DNA from 3 places in the Rhodococcus gannanensis genome. Region 2 is predicted to be linked to each of the others. Evidence: riboswitches for the same ligand, from Rfam matches in the RefSeq annotation. Region 2 holds a riboswitch; each other region holds the start of a gene.
The links. A riboswitch is a leader RNA that binds a small molecule or an ion and turns the genes downstream of it on or off. The one in region 2 is predicted to bind cobalamin.
Positions count from the first base shown of each region.

Region 1: linked by a shared signal. The riboswitch ahead of ACFSJG_RS26450 (CbtB domain-containing protein) and the one ahead of ACFSJG_RS25535 (ABC transporter substrate-binding protein) in region 2 are both predicted to bind cobalamin.
Region 3: linked by a shared signal. The riboswitch ahead of ACFSJG_RS02765 (short-chain fatty acyl-CoA regulator family protein) and the one ahead of ACFSJG_RS25535 (ABC transporter substrate-binding protein) in region 2 are both predicted to bind cobalamin.

Region 1 covers NZ_JBHUFB010000022.1:218,885-224,291, reverse strand. The annotation lists gene ACFSJG_RS26465 (acetyl-CoA carboxylase family protein) at 1-807, shown strand, start outside; gene ACFSJG_RS26460 (DsbA family oxidoreductase) at 896-1,576, shown strand; gene ACFSJG_RS26455 (CbtA family protein) at 1,655-2,467, opposite strand; gene ACFSJG_RS26450 (CbtB domain-containing protein) at 2,458-2,652, opposite strand; cobalamin riboswitch at 2,683-2,826, opposite strand; gene ACFSJG_RS26445 (nuclear transport factor 2 family protein) at 2,877-3,239, opposite strand; gene ACFSJG_RS26440 (helix-turn-helix domain-containing protein) at 3,368-4,159, shown strand; gene ACFSJG_RS26435 (antibiotic biosynthesis monooxygenase family protein) at 4,219-4,530, opposite strand; gene ACFSJG_RS26430 (alpha/beta fold hydrolase) at 4,645-5,388, shown strand.
Region 2 covers NZ_JBHUFB010000022.1:18,638-24,044, forward strand. The annotation lists gene ACFSJG_RS25525 (S9 family peptidase) at 1-1,490, opposite strand, end outside; gene ACFSJG_RS25530 (phosphoribosylaminoimidazolesuccinocarboxamide synthase) at 1,508-2,392, opposite strand; cobalamin riboswitch at 2,517-2,701, shown strand; gene ACFSJG_RS25535 (ABC transporter substrate-binding protein) at 2,733-3,743, shown strand; gene ACFSJG_RS25540 (FecCD family ABC transporter permease) at 3,740-4,798, shown strand; gene ACFSJG_RS25545 (ABC transporter ATP-binding protein) at 4,795-5,407, shown strand, end outside.
Region 3 covers NZ_JBHUFB010000004.1:40,035-45,441, forward strand. The annotation lists gene ACFSJG_RS02755 (prolipoprotein diacylglyceryl transferase) at 1-208, shown strand, start outside; gene ACFSJG_RS02760 (multicopper oxidase family protein) at 313-2,250, shown strand; gene ACFSJG_RS02765 (short-chain fatty acyl-CoA regulator family protein) at 2,327-3,745, opposite strand; cobalamin riboswitch at 3,911-4,067, opposite strand; gene ACFSJG_RS02770 (TetR/AcrR family transcriptional regulator) at 4,233-4,706, opposite strand; gene prpD (2-methylcitrate dehydratase PrpD) at 4,980-5,407, shown strand, end outside.

The DNA of each region.
Region 1 (5,407 bases), 200 kb from region 2:
GCCCGCGACGAGGCTCACGCCGTCGAACTCGCCAAGCAGTACCTGTCGTACTTCCAGGGAACGACCACCGACTGGAGGGCACCCGACGAGCGGTCGGCGCGGCACGTCGTCCCCGAGAACCGATTGCGCGCATACGATGTCCGCGCGGCGGTTACCGCGATCGCCGACGTCGACTCGGTGCTCGAGTTGCAGCCCGACTACGGGGTCGGATTCGTGACGGCGCTGATCCGCGTCGAGGGTGTCGCCTACGGGGTGCTGGCCAATTCCAGTCACCACCTCGGCGGCGCGATCGACGCCGAGGCGGCAGACAAGGGCGCCGAGTTCCTGACGCTGTGCGAGGCCCACCGGATTCCGGTGCTCACGCTCTGTGACACCCCTGGATTCATGGTCGGCCCTGATTCGGAGCAGGAGGCGACGGTGCGGCGGTTCAGTCGGCTGTTCGTCGCCGGCGCTCGGCTCACCGTGCCGTTCGGCACGATCATCCTGCGCAAGGGTTACGGGCTGGGGGCGATGGCGATGGCGGGTGGTTCGTTCCACGCGCCGGAGTTCACGGTGGCGTGGCCGACGGGGGAGATCGGGCCCATGGGACTCGAGGGTGCGGTGCGGCTCGGATTCCGGAAGGAACTCGACGCGGTCGAGGATCCGGCCGAGCGGGACGCCCTGTTCGCAACTCTCCTGGCGACGGCGTACGAGCACGGAAAGGCGCTGCACGCAGGCACGACGTTCGAGGTCGACGACGTGATCGACCCGGCTCGGTCGAGGTCCTGGATCCGGCAGCTGGGGCGTACGACGACCGGTGGTCGCTGAGCGGGGAGGAACAATCGGGCGGTGGTGGACGTTTCAACCATTCGTGAGCATCGAATCTCCCGAGAAGTCCGCCACCGCCGCGCTCGTGATGGAGGTGTGGTCCGACATCGCGTGCCCGTGGTGCCACATCGGCAAGCGGCGCTTCGAGACCGCACTGGAGCAGTTCCCGCACCGCGACCGGGTCGAGGTCGTGTGGCGCTCCTACCAGCTGTCCCCGGACACCCCCGCGGGCCTGCGCAAGCCGGAGCTCGAGGCCCTCGTGGAGATGAAGGGGATGCCCGCCGACCAGGTGCGGCAGATGTTCGCCCACGTCGCCGCGACCGGCGCCGCCGACGGTCTCACCCTCGACTTCGACACCGTCATCGCCGCCAACACCTTCGACGCGCACCGGCTCGTGCACTTCGCCGGCGACCGCGGCCCCGAGATGCTGGCCGCGCTGTTCCGTGCCCACTTCGAACAGGGCCGTGTCATCGACGACCACGCCGAACTCGTCGAGATAGCCGCGTCTGCGGGCTTCGACGCGGACGACGTCGCGGCCGTCCTCGCGTCCGACGCCCACGCCGACCAGGTCCGCGAGGATCTCTCACAGGCCCGTGCACTCGGCGTCACCGGTGTCCCGTTCTTCGTCGCCAACCGGGCGATCGCCGTGTCCGGGGCCCAGCCGGTCGAGGTGTTCACCCAGCTGCTGGAGAAGGCGTGGGAGGACAGTGGCGCCGTCGCCGGCTCGGACGACGCCGGATCCTGCGAAGGTGACGCCTGCTCGGTCTGAGGCGACCCGGGAACGACGAAGGGCATTCGATCGTGTGGTGCGATCGAATGCCCTTCGCGTCGTTCGGGGCGGAACGGGTCAGTTCTGACCGACCAGCTCCGGTCGGCGTGCCTGCGACGTCGCGCGCTCGGTGAGGAACGCGAACGCGAGGCCCAGCACCAGCCAGAGCGTCGCCTGGATCGCCAGCGACGAGATCCGGAACTCCCACAGCAGTGTCGCGGGGAAGTCCTCGCCGACCTCGTTGACGCCGGGCAACGCGACGTACCCGATGACGACGATCGCCAGGAACGCGGCGACCGGTGCCGCGACCCGCACCGACAGGAAGTCGTTCGCCGCGACGACGCGGGCGACGTATGCGGCGACGGCGACCGCGACGACACCCAGCGCGACTGCGGCGAGCCACAACCAGGTGCGCTCGTTGATCGTCTCCGGGTCGCCCACCGCGGGCGGATTGGCCGGGTACTTGAAGAACGGCACCGCCTCGATTGCGAGCCAGCCCATTCCGGCGAGGGCCAGCGCCAGCACCGGACCGGAGAGGGCGGTCACCCGCCGCGCGTAGTGCGCGACCGCGGCGAAGATCGCGCCGAGCGCCATGCCGGCGAGCGTCGTCGCGAGGAACAGGCCCGCCTTCTGGCCGTCGCGGCTGACCAGGGCGTCCTCGCCGTGCGAGTGCCCTGCTTCGGCTTCCTCGTGGTCGTGGGTCGCTGCGGTGTCGTGGGAATGATCGGCGACCGGCTCCTCGGGGGCGGACGCCGCCTCCTCGATCGCGATGGCGGCGTCGACGTGCGGTTCACCGATCACGAACGCGACGGCACCGGCAACCAGACCGGCGACGAGGCCGGCCAGCAGGCCGCGGACGAGGAGCTTCAGGAAGTTGTCGGTCAGTGGCACGGAAGCCCCAGCAGGTGACGACCGTCGTGCATGAGCTCATGCATGTACATGCCGGTACGCGACACCGCGCCCTGGTCGAATCCGACTAGGTAGAGGGTGAGCATCGCGAGCAGTACGACGCCCGCGACGATCAGTGCGAGACCGGCCGACTCGGTCGACCTGTCGGGTGTGGATACGACAGCCATTGGTTCCTCCTGGGATAAACGCGTCCCGTAAAAGCCCATGCGACGACGGCAGGGTCTGGCTGTCGGGGGCTGGCCCCGATCACAGTGGCGCGACCGCTCCGGATTGTCACCGGATTCCCGTCGCCGTCGCTATTTACTCGCGCACTGTCGCACGCACCGTTCGCACTGTCAATTGGGACGAAACGGCCTGCGGCCACCCGGTTCGGGCGGCCGCAGGCCGTAATTCAGGCAGGCACCTTGTCCAGGAACCCGAGCACGTGGACCAGTCGGCCGTCGGCGTCCCGCTCGACGACGTCGAAACCCTCGACGAGGTCCTCGGCGCCGGCCGGCCCGAGCTGCCACCCGAACCGGGCCTGCTCGTGGTGGCCGTCGACGGGACCACGGAGCCGGAACCGCATCCCGGGGAACTGCGCCTGAACCGCACCGATGGTGGCGTCGATGTCGTCGTGGCCGTGTGCCGCAACAGCCGGATCCACGTACCGCCCGTCGGGCGCCCACAGATCTTCGATCGCGGCGCGCCGGACGGCGGCGTCGGTCTCGTTCCACACCGCGATGTACCTGGTGGCCAGGGCGTCGAAGTCGCTCATGTCGTCTCCCGATTCTCCGTGCCGACCCGGGTGGCCGGTCGACGACAACTCTGCGGTGCAGCAGTGTTCGCCGTCGATTACCTGCGAGGTAATGGCCGCGCTTCCGTGCTCGGACCTACTCTCGGGACATGACGACGCTCGCGGAGACGGACCGGCCCATCGGGACCCTGCTCCGGCACTGGCGGGAACGTCGGAGGATGAGCCAGCTCCAGCTCGCCGGGCTCGCCGAGGTGTCGGCGCGGCACGTGAGCTTCCTCGAGACCGGACGGTCGCGGCCCACCCGGGCGATGCTGCTGCGACTCAGCGAACAGTTGGACATTCCACTGCGTGAACGCAACTCACTGCTGCTGGCCGGTGGATTCGCCCCCGCATATCCGGAGCACGCGCTCGGGGATGTCCCGATGGCCGCGGTCGCAGACGCGATCGGGCAGATCCTGCACGCGCATCTTCCCGCCCCGGCGGTGGTCGTGGATCGGCACTGGCAGATGGTCGACGGGAACGACGCCGTGGCACTGCTGGTCGAGGGATGCTCGCCGCGGCTCCTCGAGCCGCCGGTCAACGTGCTGCGGCTGAGTCTGCATCCGGACGGGATGGCGCCACGCATCGCGAACCTCGGTCAGTGGCGTGCGCACCTGCTGCACCGGCTCGACCACCAGATCGCGGTGACCGGTGACGACGTGCTCGCGGACCTCGCTGTCGAACTCGCCGACTACCCGTGCGAGGACCCCGCCGGGCCGCCCGAGCCCGGGGCGCTCGTGGTGCCGATCCGCATTCGCACCGACGCCGGCGAACTCGCGTTCCTGAGCACGACGACGGTGTTCGGGACCCCGCTGGACGTCACGGTCGCGGAACTGGCGGTCGAAACCTTCCACCCCGCCGACGCGGCCACCGCGGACGCGCTGCAACGCCACGAACGGTGACGCGCCGACCGCTGGGTGCAGCGGCCGGCGCGTCGCCTGTTCGTGGCTGTACTACCAGGTCAGGACTGCTTGGCCGCCACGTCGAGGACGACCTCGAACTCGAGCAGAGAGGCGCCGGTGGCGACGGGCTTCTTCGCCTCGCCGGCGTGTGCGGCACGGGCATCGCCGTCGCGCCACGCGGCGAATGCGTCCTCGGACTCCCACTGGGTCACCACGAAGTAGCGGGATTCGCCGCCGGTCGGGCGGAGCAGCTGGAACCCGAGGAATCCGGGGGAGTTCTCCACGGTGCCCGCGCGCGCCGCGAACCGCTTCTCCAGTTCGGGGCCGGCGCCCTCGGGCACCTCGATTGCGTTGATCTTCACGACTGCCATGGCCGCGAGCGTACTCGTGGCGGCGGTCCCGTGATGCAGCCTTGAACCGCCCGTGGACGCGGCTGTCCCCCGAAGTGACGGCCGCCGGTGGCGTCTCCCGATAACCTCGGTGCCGTGTTGCATGACGAGGGTGGAACCGGTCGGCCGATCCTGCTGCTCCACGGGCTGATGGGCAGCGCCCGTACCTGGCAGCGCCACGTGCCGTGGCTGCGCGAGCACGGGCACGTGTACACGTTCGACGCCGCCGGGCACGGCAGGCCCGCGCCGGGCCGGTTGACCACCGAGGCGTTCGTGGACGACCTTGCGGCCGCACTCGATCCGATCGCGGAACCGATGGTCGTCATCGGGCACTCCATGGGTGGCCTGCACGGATGGTGTTTCGCCGCAGCGCATCCGGATCGGGTGCGTGCGCTGGTCGTCGAGGACATGGCACCCGATTTCCGGGGCCGCACCGCCGCGGGGTGGGCGGCGATGATCGGGGAGTGGCCGGTCCCGTTCGCGGACGCGGGCGTGATGCTCGACTATTTCGGTCCCGTCGCGGGGCAGTACTTCATGGACTCGTTCGAACTGCGTGAGGACGGTTACCACCTGCACGGCGAGGTGCCCGTGTGGCGGGACATATCGGAGGAGTGGGGAACCCGCGACTTCTGGGCGCAGTGGCGGGCCGTGCGGGCTCCCGCGTTGCTGCTCGAAGGCGAGTTCACCATTACCCCGGACGGTCAGATGCGGGAGATGGCCGGTACCCCAAGGGAATCCGCGACGCGCTACGAGTGCGTGGCAGGCGCCGGGCACCTCGTGCACGACGACCGGCCCGACGAGTACCGGGCCGCTGTCGAGTCGTTCCTGTCCGACCACTGACACGGTCGGGGGAGGCGGG
Region 2 (5,407 bases):
AGCAGCGACAGTCGCGCGACGGAGAATCCCGGGTCGATGCTCGACTCGTAGGAGCCGTAGCCGTACAGGAGCAGCGGCGCGGGGGCCGTGGTGCCACGGCGCTGGACGATGGAGATCGGGATCCGGGTGCCGTCGGCGGCGACCGCCCAGTCCCGGTGCTGCTCGTAGTCGGCGGGGTCGTAGCCGCCGAGTACGGGCTGCTCCTTGCGCAACAGCAGTGCGCCGCTCGCGATCTCGTAGTCGTAGATGCGGCTGGGCGTGATGAAGGAGGTGTACCCCATCCGCAGCAGCGGGCTCTCCCACTCGGGGTTCGAGCCGGCTCCGACCGAGTACAGCTCCTCGTCGAACTCGAGTTCACGGAGCTCGCCGTAGCCGGACTCCGTGAGCGGCCACACCGCCAGCCGGGTCAGCGCGTCGCGCCTGTACCCGAGCACGAGGTGGCCGGCGTAGGCGTCGACCTCCTCGAGCCGGACGTCGGCGCGGTGCGGAATCAGCGTGCGACGATCACTCGGGTCCTCGACCGGGGTGTCGACCAGGGTGAAGTTCTCCGCCTTCACTCCGTCGACGACTCCGTTGTGCAGGATGAGGAAGCGGTCCTCGCCGCCGACGACGGCGTGCTCGATCCCGTACTCGACGCCTTCCTCGCGCGGCCAGACGACGGTGAACTCGCCTTCTGGGTCGGAGGATTCGAGGTAGCGGATCTCGGAGGTGATCTTCGAGCCGATCCAGATCGTCAGGTACTTCTCGCTGCGGGTCGAACCGAAACCGACCCAGAACCGCTCGTCGGGTTCGTGAAACACCTGCACGTCCGCAGACCGGTCGGTGCCGAGCTCGTGCCGCCACACGGTGTCGGGGCGCCACGACTCGTCGACGGTCAGGTAGAAGACGTGCCGGTTGTCCACCGACCACGTCGCACCGGGCGCGGTGCCGGTGATCTCGTCGGCAATCGCCTCGCCCGTTTCGAGGTTCTTGAACCGCAGGGTGTACCGCTCGTCGCCCTCCGTGTCGACGGAGTACGCGAGCAGGGTGCCGTCGAGGGTCACCGACATGGCGCCGAGCGCGAAGAAGTCGTGGCCCTCGGCGAGCTCGTTGCCGTCGATCAGCACCTGCTCACCGGGGATGTCCACCTCGGCCGACAGCACGGGCGGAGTCCAGTCGTCGGGGGCGTCGATCGGGCACCGGCAGTGCACGCCGTACTGCTTGCCCTCGAAGGACCGGGAGTAGTACCACCACCGACCCATCCGGGACGGCACCGACAGGTCCGTCTCCTGGGTGCGGGACTTGATCTCGCCGAAGATCGCCTCCCGCAGCGGCCCGAGGTGCTCGGTGCGGGACGCCGTGTACGCGTTCTCCGCCTCGAGGTGCGCGATCACGTCCGGGTTGCTCTTGTCACGCAGCCACTCGTAGTCGTCGACGAACGTGTCGCCGTGGTGGGTGCGCTCCTGGGGAACCTTCTTCGCGACCGGGGCCGCGGTGACGGGCGAACTCATGCGCCCACCCTATGCGGTCAGCCGATCCAGTCGTCGAAGGACAGTCCGGAGATGCGCTCGTACGCCTCGATGTAGCGGGCGCGGGTCGCGTCGACGATGTCCTGCGGCAGCGGGGGCGGCGGGACGTCGGACGCGCGGTCCCAGCCGGACTCCGGCCCGGTCAGCCAGTTGCGGACGAACTGCTTGTCGAAGCTCGGCTGCACCTTGCCCGCCTCGTAGCCCTCCATCGGCCAGTACCGCGACGAGTCCGGGGTGAGGACCTCGTCGGCGAGCACCAGGTTGCCGTCGCCGTCGACGCCGAACTCGAACTTCGTGTCGGCGAGGATGATCCCCCGCTCGGAAGCGAAGATCGCGGCGCGGGAGTAGATGTCGAGGGTGTCCTCGCGCAGCTTCACCGCGAGGGCCTGACCGACCTGCTCGACGACCGCCGCGAAGTCGACGTTCTCGTCGTGGTCGCCGAGGGCCGCCTTCGTCGCGGGAGTGAAGATCGGCTCGGGCAGCTGCGACGCCTCCACCAGCCCCTCGGGCAGTTCCACCCCGCACACCGCGCCGGTGTTCTGGTAGTCGATCAGGCCGGAGCCGGTGAGGAACCCGCGGGCGACGCACTCGACGGGCACCATGTCCAGCTTCTTGACGACGAGCGCCCGGCCGAGGACCTCCTCGGGGATCCGCTCGTCGTCCGGCGGCCCGGCCAGGTGGTTCTGCGCCGTCAACCGGGTGAAGAAGAAGACGCTCATCGCGGTCAGCACACGGCCCTTGTCGGGGATCGGCGTGCTCAGGATGTGGTCGTAGGCCGAGATCCTGTCGCTGGCGACGAGAAGCAGGTGCTCGTCGTCGATGGTGTACAGGTCACGGACCTTGCCACCCGCGAGATGGGCGTAGTCGGAGAGTGAGGGGCGCACGAGCCAACCCTATCGGGTGGGAGCGACACCCGATCGGGCGGCAATCCCACCGTCTGGGCGCACCCGCACCGCCCGCGACCGGAACCGGACAAGCCGGACCCTGCCGAAACGAGTCGTCGTCTATCCTTCGAGCCGGTGTCACGGTGAACGGGAAGTCCGGTGCGAATCCGGCGCGGTACTCGCCACTGTGAGCAGGTACGTCGACCACACGGGGTGATGCCCGGCCACTGGACGCGACAGCGTCCGGGAAGGCGTGGTCGGCGGTCAGCCCTGCCGAGCCAGGAGACCGGCCGTGGCACCTGCCTGCATGTTTTCCACGAGTAATGGAAGGCGGGTTGCCGTGCGCACCCACACCCCCACGCGAGACCTCTCGCGCATCCCACCCCGGGCCCTGCCCGCCGCCGCGGTCGCCGTTGCCGCCGCGTTGACCCTGACCGCCTGCGGAGGCGGATCGACCGATTCGGACGCCGCCGCGGCGATCTCCCTGGAGAACTGCGGCCGCACCGTCACCCTCGACAGTCCCGCCGAGCGGGCGGTCACCGTCAGCCAGGGCGCCACCGAGACGGCCCTGTCGATCGGGGCCGAGGGCCGGATGGTCGGCACCGCGTACCTCGACGACGCGATCGCCCCGCAGTGGCAGGAGGCGTACCTGACGGTTCCGGTCATCGAGGAGAGCGACTACCCGAGCCGCGAGGCGCTCCTCGAAACCCGCCCCGACCTGGTGCTGTCGTCCTACGGGTCGGCATTCGACGAGAAGGCGATCGGGTCGCAGGACTCCCTCGCCGAGGTCGGTGTCGCCTCCTACGTCTCGCCGTTCGGCTGCGCGGACAAGTCGCTGCGCGCCCCGGCCGAGTGGGAGTCGATCTCCGGCGAGATCACCGACTACGGCGTCCTCTTCGGTCGGGAGGCCGAGGCCGCCGCGGTCGTCGAGCAGCAGGACGAGACCCTGACGGCCGTCCGGTCCGCCGCGTCGGGCGCCGGGAAGAGCATCTTCTGGTACGACAGCAACACCGACGTCCCGTACGTCGGCGCCAACGGGGGCGGTCCCCAGTTGATCATCGACGCGGTCGGTGCCACGAACATCTTCGCCGGGCTGGACGGGTCCTGGGTCGACGGCAACTGGGAGACCGTGCTCGCCGCGAACCCGGACGTCATCGTGCTCGCGGACGCATCCTGGGACACCGCCGAGCAGAAGAAGGCGTACCTGCGCAGCGATCCCGCACTGAAGGACCTGACCGCCGTCCGCGAGGACAGGTTCGTGGTGCTGCCCTTCTCCACGACCACCCCGGGACCGCGGTTGATCGACGGCGCGTCCGCGCTCTCCGGACAGCTGGCCGGCGAGCGGGGATGAGCGTGACCACCCGGGTGCCCGCCCGGGTCCGGGCGACGACCGCCGCCGGTTGGTGCGCGGTCGTCGCCGCGGCACTGCTGCTGAGCTGCGCCGTCGGCGTCGGGGTCGGTGCGGCCGACCTGTCGGTGGTGACCGTCGTCGATTCCGTCGCCGGTCGGCTCGGCATCGGGTCCGGCACCGACCTGCTCACCGAGCACATCGTGGTGGACCTGCGGCTGCCCCGGGTGATCGGCGCAGCGCTGGTGGGGGCCGGTCTGGCACTGTGCGGTGCGGTCCTGCAGTCCCTGACCGGCAACGCGCTCGCCGACCCGTACCTGCTCGGTATGTCCGGTGGCGCCTCGCTCGGTGCGGTGCTCGCACTGACGACCGGCATCGGCATCGGCGGACTGTTCGGCGCCGCGACGGTGTCCCTGGCGGCGTTCGCCGCCGCGGTGGCGAGTCTGCTGGTGGTGTTCCTCATCTCGACGTCCCGCTCCGGCGCGCTGGTGCCTGGCCGCCTCGTGCTCGCCGGGATCGCGATCGGCCAGTTCACGGCGGCGGTGACCTCCGCGCTGGTGCTGCTCGGCGACCGCGACGCCGCCCACCGGGTGCTGCAGTGGACCCTCGGATCGGTCGCCGGGATCCGCTGGCCCGGCGTCGCGACGGTGGCCGTCGTCGTCGCGGTGACGACGGTGGTGGTGCTGTCCCACATCCGGGTGCTGGACTCGTTCGCGTTCGGGCAGCGGGCCGCGGCGAGCCTCGGCACCGACGTGGAGCGGTCGCGGTGGGTCCTGTACGGGCTGGTGTCGCTGTGTACCGCCGCGCTCGTCGCGCAGGCCGGGGTGATCGGCTTCGTCGGACTGGTCGTCCCGCACGCCGCGCGGATGCTGGTCGGTCCCCTGCACGCCCGCCTGCTGCCCATCGTCGCGCTGCTCGGCGCGCTGCTGCTGGTGTGGGCGGACATCGCCGCCCGGACAGTGATGCCCGGACGCGAGCTGCCGCTGAGCATCGTCACCGCGATCGTCGGGGTGCCGATGTTCGTCTGGTTGATCCGCCGGAGAGGAGCCCGCGCATGAGCCACCACTCCCCCGAGGTCCGCGTGGAGGACGTCACCTGGTCGGTGGCCGGAACCACCATCCTCGACGGCGTCTCGTGTGTGGCACCCGAGAAGAAGTTCACGGGGCTGATCGGCCCGAACGGGTCCGGGAAGACGTCGCTGCTGTCCGCGATCGCGCGGCTCGAACGTCCCGACCGCGGTCGGGTGCTGCTCGGGGACGACGCGGTCGTCGATCTGTCGCGGCGCGAGTTCGCACAGACCGTCGCGCTGGTCGAGCAGCACTCGGCCACCGAGCTCGAACTGACCGTGGGGCAGGTCGTCGAACTCGGCGTGATTCCGCATCGGCGCGGCTGGGCTCGGCCGGCCGGCACCGGGTCCGGGGACGCCGTCGACGAAGGCCTCGCGGCAGCGGGCGTCACCCACCTGCGAGACCGCCTGTGGCACAGCCTCTCCGGCGGCGAGAAGCAGAAGACGCAACTCGCGCGGGCGTTCGCGCAGCGGCCCTGCGTGCTGCTGCTCGACGAACCGACGAACCACCTCGACGTGTCGGCCTCGCTCGACCTGCTGACACTGATCCGGCGGCGCGGCCTCACCACCGTCGCCGCGATGCACGACCTGAACCTGGCGG
Region 3 (5,407 bases), on a different contig from region 2:
CCTCGACACCGACGCTGACGGCATGGTCAACGAGATCCTCGAGGACACCGACGGCGACGGCGCCTTCGACGTCTACACCGCCGACGCCGACAACACCGGCGACCTGGAGACCTACGTGACCGCCGACGAGGCTCCCGAGGGTCTCGGCAACATCAGCACCTACGAGAGCCACTTCCCCGAGGGTGATCACTACCAGGACCAGATGTAGGCAACTCCCGGCTCGTGCGCGGTTCGCGGGTTCCCCGACCTGCGGACCGCGCACTTAGGGTCTGCTAACGTGCGGCGACCGTTCTGACCTTGGGGAGTCGTGACATGCCCGGACACATCAGCCGACGCCGGCTGCTCGGTGCCGCCGCGCTGGGCGCCGCTGCGCCGCTGCTGCTGCGCAGCGGGATCTCGGCGCAGCCGACCGGGGGACCGCCGCCGTTCGTTCCGCCGCGCGGCCACGACCAACCGTCCATCCCTGGTATCCAGGTGTTCTCGTACCGGTCGCCGTATCTCGAACGCTACGTCGACCCGCTCCCGATCCTGCCCACGCAGGCCGCGACCGGGACGCTCACCGCCGGGTATGCGCTGCACCGGTTCCATCGCGACCTGCCGCCCGCGCCGAGCTGGGGGTTCGGCGGTGTCACCCACCTCGGTCCGGTGCTCGAGGCCCGCGCGGGCGAGCCGTCCGAGATGACGTTCGTCAACGACCTGCGCACCCACGTCCTCGCCGCCGACATCGACACCACCCTGCACGGCGCGCTGCCGATCGACCGGACCAGCCCGCCGCTGGTGGTGCACCTGCACGGCGCCCCCAACCGGCCGGAGCACGACGGGTACCCGACCGTCGCGATCCGACCCGGTCAGAGCGTCGACATGAGCTTCGGCACCGGCATGGAGGCGACGACGCTCTGGTACCACGACCATTCGATGGGCACCACGCGACTGTCGATGTTCGCGGGTCTCGCCGCGCCGTACCTGATCCGCGACGAGTGGGACACCGGACGCCCCGACAACCCGATCGGACTGCCGACGGGCGACCACGAGATCCCACTGATCGTCTGCGACAAGCTGTTCTACCCGGACGGGCGCCTCCGCTACGACAACACCCCGACCGTTCAGCAGGGGCACTGGGCGGGAGGCCTCTGCGGCGACGTGATGGTCGTCAACGGTGTCGCGTGGCCGTACCTGGACGTGGACCGCGGGGTTTACCGGTTCCGGATCGTCAACGCCAGTCAGCTCAACGACTACCGGCTGTCGCTGTCGAATCGCATGCCGTTCACCGTGATCGGCAGCGACGGCGGACTCCTGGACCGGCCGGTGTCGGTGGTCGAGTTCGACATCGCCCCCGCCGAGCGCTACGACATCCTCGTCGACTTCTCGCTCGTGCCCAGCGGCACCACCGTCGACCTCGTCAACGCCATGCAGATCTCGATCGCGGGACAGGCCAACGGCGCGCACATGATTCCGGACGTGATGCGCTTCCGCGTCGGTGGTCAGGGCACGTCCGTCCTGCCGGCGACACTGCGTGGTCCCGAACTGCGCCCGGAACTACCTGCCGTGGAGAAGCCCGAGATCACGCGCACCATCACGATGGGGGTGACGGCGAACCCGAACAACCTCACCTTCCTCGGTGTGTTGCACATGAATCTGAACAACCTGAACTTCCATGACGAGGACTTCGACAAACCCGTCCAGGGCACCGTCGAACAGTGGGACCTGATCAACGCCGACGCCACCTTCCAGGTGCACTCGATTCACCTGCATCTCATCCAGTTCCGCGTGATCGGACGCCAGGACTACGACAAGGTGCGGTACCTCGCGGAGAACCCGCCGCCGCTGCTCGGCACCCGGTGGACACCGTCCGCGGAGAAGTACGTCACCGGACCGCTGCAACCGCCCGCCCCGTACGAGACGGGATGGAAGGACACCGTCCGCTGCCCCCCGAACCAGATCACCCGCATCGCGGTCCGCTGGCCCACTGCGGAGGAACTCGGGTTCGACCCCGACGCCCCGTTCGTCGCGCCGGACGGCAGCACCCAACAGGGGTACGTCTGGCACTGCCACCTCACCGACCACGAGGACAACGAGATGATGCAGCGGTTGCGCATCGTGGCGCCGGATGGGTCGGGCACGGACGTACCGAGCGCTCCGGACGCGGCTGGGCACACCGGTCAGCACGGCGCAGATTCGCACGAGGCTGTTCCGCCCGCGGCGGTCCAGAGTCCGCCGCCCGCTGCGGGCGGTCACGCGGGGCATCACTGACGGGCCATGCGCCGCCGGCACCTGTGCGCACTTGTGGTAGCGGGAGCTACCAGAAGTGCGCACAGGTGCAACGTTCCTACGACGGATAGGGCTGGCGGGCACTGAGATTCAGGTCGACGCGCACCGGCCGGCCGATCTGTGGGAACGCCCGTTGCGCGCAGTCGGTGCGTTCGCAGATCTTGCATCCGGCGCCGATCGGATCCGGCGACATCTGCTCGTCGAGTCGCAGGCCTCGGGAGTACACGAGTCGGTCGGCGTGGGTGATGTCGCAGCCCAATCCGATCGCGAAGCTCCGCCTTGCGGTGCCGTACGGTCGGGGGTCGTCGTCGGTGGTGCGGGCGATCCACAGGTATGTCCGGCCGTCGGGCATCTGTGCGACCTGGGTGAGTATCCGTCCGGGCATTCCGAACGCATCGTGCACCACCCACAGCGGGCAGCTGCCACCGATGCGGGAGAAGTGGAACGCGGTGGCGGACTGTCGTTTCGAAATGTTGCCGGCTCGGTCGGTGCGGACGAAGAAGAACGGGATGCCGCGCCGGGTCGGGCGTTGCATCGTCGAGAGCCGGTGGCAGACCGTCTCGAATCCGACCTCGAACTGGAGCGCCAGCATCTCGATGTCGTAGTGCAACCGCTCCGCGGCGTCGAGGAACAGGGTGTACGGCAACAGCAGTGCCCCGGCGAAGTAGTTCGCGAGTCCGATCTTCGCCACCTCGCGGGAGCCCTCTCCGAGACCGGTGGCGGACTCGACGAGCGCGTCGATCGTGGCCGACTGGGTGAGGAAGGCGAGTTGGGTTGCGATCTGGAACGCCCGCTGTCCGGGTGTCAGGTGCCGGGACAGGGTCAGGATGCGGTTCGCGTCGTCGTACGAGCGTTTCGGTCCCGGCCGGTCGGGCGGATCGGTGCGCAACCTGACGACGATGTCGTGCTCCGATTCGAGGAGGGCCGTCAGCTGGTTGTCCAGAGAACCGGGCCGTAGGCCGCTTTCCGTGAACAATCGTTCGGCGGCGTCGTCGAGTTCGGCGATGTGATTGTGCCTGTCGTAGAAGAAGTCTCGGACCTCCTCGAACGGCATGGGCACAGACGGCTCCGACGTCGCCTCCGACGGCGCGGACAGCGAGACGCTGTACTGCTCCAGCCGTTCGGTTGCCGCCAGCAGCCGCCGGTGGACCCCGACCAGGGCGGTGCCGATCTCCGGCATTCTTGCGACCAGTTCGTCCACCGCGGCCGCACTGGGGGTACCGGACCCGACCGCTCGGAGCACGTCGTGGAGATCGGCCGCCAGCCTCGCGTCCTGATCGGCCGCGAAGAACTGCGGATCGAGGTCGAACGTGGCGTTCAGTTTGAGCAGGACCGGAACCGTCAGTGGGCGCTGATCGTTCTCCAACTGATTGACGTAGCTCGCCGAGAGATCGAGCGTCCGGGCCAGCTCCAACTGCGTCAGGCCCCGTTCCTCCCGCAGTCGGCGCAGTCGCGGTCCGCCGTAGATCTTCTGCATGGTGCGGTCCTTCGGGTCGAGGCCAGAGGCCGCCCACGAATGCGCACGCCCGAACAGGCCCCCGTCGCCACGTCTCGAGTCCGGGCACGGCGACAACTCGATCGGGTACGCACACCCAGTCCACGAGGCGGCACACCGCCGGGTACGGCGTACCCGGCGCAGCGGGCAGGTCTTCGGACTCGCAGGCGCTCGCCGGTGAGGCGAACCTACTGGCCGTCGCTTCCCGGACTCGTGTCCAGTGCTGGTGACGGCGGTCGTTCCTGCATACCGCTGCGGGACAGTTCCGGATTCACACCGGATTCCCTCTCGTGCCCTCGGGCACTTCGACGCCACCGAGGCCTTCGGGGCTCCTCACTGCCTCGGCGGCGAACCAACTGCACCGTCGATTCTAGAGACCTGCGATCGTGGGGTCATACCCCGGACCTGCGAACTCGGGTGTCGGGTTGCTCGGTCGGCGTTCTGACCTGGCCTGGCCGGGTGGCCCGTGTCAGATGAGCGCGAAGTCCCAGCACCGCTTGAGACGGCTGCGGAGTTCGAGCAGTTCCTGCGCATGCGCGGACGTGAGCGCATCGGCGTCCCGCGCAGCGACGATCGCCTCCCGCCGATACGTGGTCACGAGGTCGGCGTGGGCCTCGATCAACCGTTCCAGCTTGTCGTCGGAATCGAGGTCGGCCACTGCGATCGCCTCGACGCGGGCCAGAGCGTTCGTCGTGTACTCGCGGATGATGTCCCAGAGCAGCTGCTCCTTCGACGTGACGTGCGCGTAGAGCTCCACCGGTCGCAGCTCCATCCGGTTTCCGATCTCGGACATGCGGGCGGCCCGAAATCCGCATTCGACGAACAGGTCGAGCGCGATCTCACGGATGGCCGTCAGAGTCTCGTCGGTGGCGACCCGGGTGCATCGACCGGTAGCTCCGGGCCGGCTGGATCCGGTGATCGAAACCTTGTCGGTGTCGGTCATGTCGGCAGCGTACGGCCCGCGAACTGGCAGTGAAACGGTTCGATCCTGCGGACTTCAGTGGCGTGAATTCGCCTGTTCTGCAAAGTGTGTGGGGTCGGTCCGGTCAGGTTCGCAGCATTCGCAGAATTCGCCGACACACACCACCGAATTACGCAGGTTCAGTCTCTTCCCGTCACGTCGCGTCCTCCATACGCTGCGAACATCGCCGGGTCGATCGGTCGCTTCCCGGCCGAGTTCCAGTACCAGGCGCCGACACAATCGGAGGACATCATCTTGAAGACGCATCCCGTTCGCACCTACCGCTCCGCCGAGGACTTCCCGCGCAGCGAGCACCTCGCGTGGAAGATCGCCGAGGTCGCGACCGACGCCGTCGAGGTGCCCGCGGACACCGCCGAGATGATCGTCAACCGGATCATCGACAACGCTGCCGTCGCCGCAGCGTCCGTGACCCGCCGCCCGGTCGCCAACGCGCGGGCGCAGGCGCAGTCGCATCCGTACAGCCCCGGATCGACTGTGTTCGGCGTCGGCGGAAGGTTCTCCCCCGAGTGGGCGGCGTGGGCCAACGGCGTCGCGGTGCGTGAGCTCGACTTCCACGACACCTTCCTGGCTGCCGAGTACTCGCACCCCGGTGACAACATCCCGTCGATCCTCGCGGTCGCGCAGCACACGGGCCGCACCGGCAACGACCTGATCCGCGGTCT